One region of the Syntrophomonas sp. UBA5494 genome, then DNA from elsewhere that is predicted to be linked to it. Evidence: riboswitches for the same ligand, from Rfam matches in the RefSeq annotation. Region 1 holds a riboswitch; the other holds the start of a gene.
What was found. Region 1 has a riboswitch for molybdenum cofactor ahead of B3W37_RS12445 (ABC transporter substrate-binding protein). Riboswitches for the same ligand answer to the same signal wherever they lie in the genome.
Positions count from the first base shown of each region.

Region 2: it holds a riboswitch for molybdenum cofactor, as region 1 does, so the genes downstream of both, fdhF (formate dehydrogenase subunit alpha) here and B3W37_RS12445 (ABC transporter substrate-binding protein) in region 1, are expected to answer to the same signal.

Region 1 is NZ_DIPG01000111.1:35,373-37,579, forward strand. It holds gene B3W37_RS12440 (class I SAM-dependent methyltransferase) at 66-902, shown strand; molybdenum cofactor riboswitch at 1,088-1,206, shown strand; gene B3W37_RS12445 (ABC transporter substrate-binding protein) at 1,285-2,207, shown strand, end outside.
Region 2 is NZ_DIPG01000135.1:16,384-18,590, forward strand. It holds gene fdhF (formate dehydrogenase subunit alpha) at 1-756, opposite strand, end outside; molybdenum cofactor riboswitch at 964-1,100, opposite strand; gene B3W37_RS15345 (glycosyltransferase family 4 protein) at 1,652-2,207, opposite strand, start outside.

The DNA.
Region 1 (2,207 bases):
TTCAAAAGGAATTATGTAATTTTTTGTAGAAGTTAGTTTTTAAAAATAAGGGAGCGGGATTTATTATGAAGGGACTTGTTAACTGGGAAGCACTGCAGAAGCTAAGCTTCGGTCCGGCATATGAACGAATGAACAGCGACCCCGCAAAAATGTGGGGCCAGACCGCAGTCATGTACAACAAGATGGTTCAGTTGGAGAAGGAATATACCAAAAGCCAGGTGGAGACTTTTATTCTGGAACCCGAAGACACGGTTCTCGATATAGGATGCGGTCCGGGAAGGTTGGCAATCCCGGTAGCCCAGAAAGTCGCCCGGGTTACAGCGCTGGATGTCGCTCCACAGATGCTGGAAGTATGCGAAGGCAACGCCCGGCTGGCCGGAGTGGACAATTTGTATACCCGCTTGCTTAACTGGGATGATGCTATTATCGGGGACAATCTGGAACAGCATGATGTGGTTATCGCCTCCCGATCAGCGGGTTTACACGATCTCGTCAAGCTAAATGGGGCAGCCAGGAAATATGTATTCGTACTGAGTTTCGCTCAAAGCCCCAGCCTCAAACATGCTCGGGACAGCTTGTTTATCGGAGCATCTGAAGAGGTGAAGCCACTGCCCCCCATGAACCGCATGCTGGGTTATAACCTCACCTTCAATATCCTCTACGACCTGGGTATCGATCCATCACTAAAGGTAGTCACAGATGGTTTTACTGGCAGTTATGGGTCGCGGCTCGAAGCCTACGATGATCTCAGGGTATTATGCGAATTTCCGCCCGAGAACGAGCACATTTTCCGCAGCAATGTCGATAAATGGCTGCTTGATAATCCTGACGGCAGCTGCACTTTCCGCATCGAAACCAAAACTTATATAATGTGGTGGGAGCCTAAACCCCTGAATGTTTAGTCGGCCCAGGCCGGAATTATTCGCATTACGCATTTCAGCAGCCCGGGAAATACATGAAATTCCTACATTTAGGTTTCTCATGTTAACTTGGCGAGAATATGGTAGAATTTTGTTAGTTATTTAGTTATCCAGAGTGATTAGCTTATACTTCTGACAAATTATGCAATGCGGGTACCAATCGAATAGAATATCTGGGACTTCGAGTTTTGGTTCCTAAAGGCTGAGCCCATGGGCCAAAACCGATGAGTTTGTTGGGAAATCGGCAAGCTTTCCGTGTTTGAGAAGAAGGCCATTATAACCGTTTATCAATAAGATAGGCATGTGTTCTTATGGCGCATGCCTATCTTTTTGATGAAATATAATTTCGATTGGGGGTACATAAATGAGGAGAAAATGGTTCGTTTCTATGATGTTAGTCATCGCTGTGATGACGATGGCCGCAGGCTGCGGCAAGGCGCCTCAACCCGCCTCAACCGCTCCCCAGCGCTCAATAGTGGATATGGCCGGGGTTGAAGTGAAACTGCCCGCCGAGGTCAATACCGTAGCCAACTGCTGGCCTTCCAGCAACCAGATCATGATAACTCTTGGCGCAACAGCCAAACAGCCTGCCTATTTCAATATTCTCAAGACTGAGAGCTTTACCTGGATGCAGTACGTAAATCCTGCTATCAAAGAGAAACCGGGCTTTGGCAGCGGTTCCACGGTAAACGCCGAAGAACTGCTGGCCTTGAAGCCGGACCTGGTAATCACCGCCAACGCTAATGACGCTGAGGCTTTCCGCAATGCGGGTCTGACAACTATGTACATGATGTTCAATAATTACCAGGCTCTTAAGGAATCGGTTCTGAAGACCGGTGAAGCACTCGGCGGAAATGCGGTCACCCGGGCTCAGGCTTATGTAAGCTACCTGGATGGCAATATCAAACTTGTCCAGGATCGCCTGGCCGATGTCAGAGCTGAAGATAAACCAACGGTTTATTATCTTGACGGGCAGGCCGGCAAGACAGCTTATTCTACCGGCGGATCGGGAACCATGCAGGAAGAGTGGATCAACATGGGCGGTGGGAAGCTTGCAACTGCTGAACTATTTCAGGGTATGAACAAAGAGATCACCCCTGAGCAGCTGCTCAAGCTAGATCCTGATTATATCGTGATAGGCGGCCTGAACCAGGCCAGCGCTTATAAAGCCCTGATGGAAGATTCCAACCTGGCAGATTTGAAGGCCATCAAGGCAAAGCATGTCTATCGAGTTCCTCAGGGTACTTTCCAGTGGGATCGCTTCGGGTCCGAATCGGCTCTACAGGT
Region 2 (2,207 bases), on a different contig from region 1:
TGGATTGGAGAGCACGCCGATCACTTTGCCCTGGTTTACTGCCAGGTCGAAATTGCAGCCGGTGCCGCAGAAGGGGCAGGTGGTTGTGACCCGTTCCAGATCCCAGCGGCGGGCCTTTCCGGCCATGGACTTTTCGGTCAGTGCCCCGGTGGGGCATACCGCCACGCACTGCCCGCAGAAAACGCAATCCGAATCAATGTAAGGAACATCCCCGGCGGTGGTGGCTTTACGGTGGAAGCCGCGATGCAGATAAGACAGGTTGTCCTTGCCGGTCATTTCTTCACAGGCTCTTACACAGGCGCCGCACAGAATACATTTGTTCAAATCCCGGATAATGAAGGGATTGCTTTCGTCTATGGCATAGCTGTGTTTCTCCCCTTGGAAAGCACTTTCTTTCACGCCGTACTGGTAGCAATAATCAGCCAGCTTACAAGCACCCAACTTGTCGCAGGTCATGCAATCCAGGGGATGATTGGCGATGAGCAGTTCCAGGATGGTTTTGCGCGCCTCGACGACGGCAGGCGAATCAGTGTGCACGATCATTCCGGGTGATACCGGTGTTACACATGAAGCGGGCAGCAGGCGGTTACCTTCTATTTCCACTACGCATAAGCGGCATGCTCCCAAAGGACTCAGATCCGGATCATAGCACAACCTGGGAATAGGAATGCCAGCATTTTCAGCAGCCTGGAGTATTGTGCTCCCCGCCGGGGCTTCAACCTCCTTCCCATTGATGATCAGTTTAATGAGTTCCACTACCATCACTCCTTTCAATAATTCCAGGGATAAGCAAATAAAAAACCTCCTATCTGAATAGAAGGAGGGCCTTCATTGCCATGGATAATCCTGTCAATGACTTGCATTCAAATGCACGCTCCTTCCCCTGTCCAGAAACGCCTCAAGGCGCCCATTGCACATCAACACCCAATGTTCTGCTCAGCAAAACCAGGGCAGCGCAAATAGATTTCTCGGCCAGTGACTCCTTTCCAAATAAGGGAGGCAAACCCGTTTCCAGATTTACCGTACTGGTATATAACCAAGTCGGCTAAATCCCCATGGCCGAAGCTTTAGGAGAAGTCGCTTTGGAGCTACGCTTTGAAAAATATCAAATTTTCAACATGAATATAATGGACACGCAAGTTCGCAGGGCAAAAGCACACATCGCTTGTACAATGAACTGAGAGAGGAGAAAAGCTTCGTGAAAGGCTTATCTGAAGCAAGATATACCTTTAACCAGGCTGGTTGCAGGCATTGGCGTGGGTCGTATGTCGGCAGCCAGAAGCAGTTAAGAAAGGCTTCCATGAATTCAATTCTCCAGTTGCGCTATTGTGTTTTGAAACACGATGAACCACCGGCTCATGGGCGATTGCTCACCCGCAACACTTGATGGTTGGCATAAACCCTGCCATTGAAAGCACTTTCTCACCTCCTTTTATGCTGCACTTGTGACGCCAATATTTTAAAAACAGTTCAGCCTATCAACAAAAGAATTTTGTTCTTATCCGACATTAAAAACTGTCTTCAAAATACACAGACGTATTCACTTATCTAGTTCGACAGTCTATAAGATATTCCTTCTTGTAATTCAATATATTCCTATAAATAATATATAAACCGCATGATTTCGAAATCATGATCAATCCCGTTTCCCTCAGCGTGAATCCGAGCTGACCATCATCTGGAAAACATCATAATATTGGGCTGCTATTCTCTGCGGATCATATTCCTGAGCCAGGGTGTTTTTGATACGGTGCAGTTCGCTTTGGGGCGGACGATTCTTGAGAAGATGAAGTATTCTTTCGGCCAAGACCTGGTGGTCCCGGGCAGGTTCATAATAATTCACCAGATTTCTGGTGATTTCCGGGATGCTGGTCTCGCGGGTGGTCAATACCGGCACTTCGCATAACGCCGCTTCAACCGGGGTCATGCCGAAACCTTCATGCAGTGAAGGTGAGATAAAAAGAGCGGCATTTCGGTATAGATAATTTCTGTGCTCATCTGATACATAACCGGTCATAATCAATTTTTTGATATTATTCCGCTGCGCATACTGTTCGGGGTCGATACTGAGCTTTCTTTTCGCCCCGGTAAGCACCAGGTGATGCTCCACCTTATCTTCGATCAGTTGAAAAGCTTTCAATAAGGTAATGAGGTTCTTTGGCTCGCGTATGGAATTGACGCTTAATATATAGGGCCTTTCCAGTGGG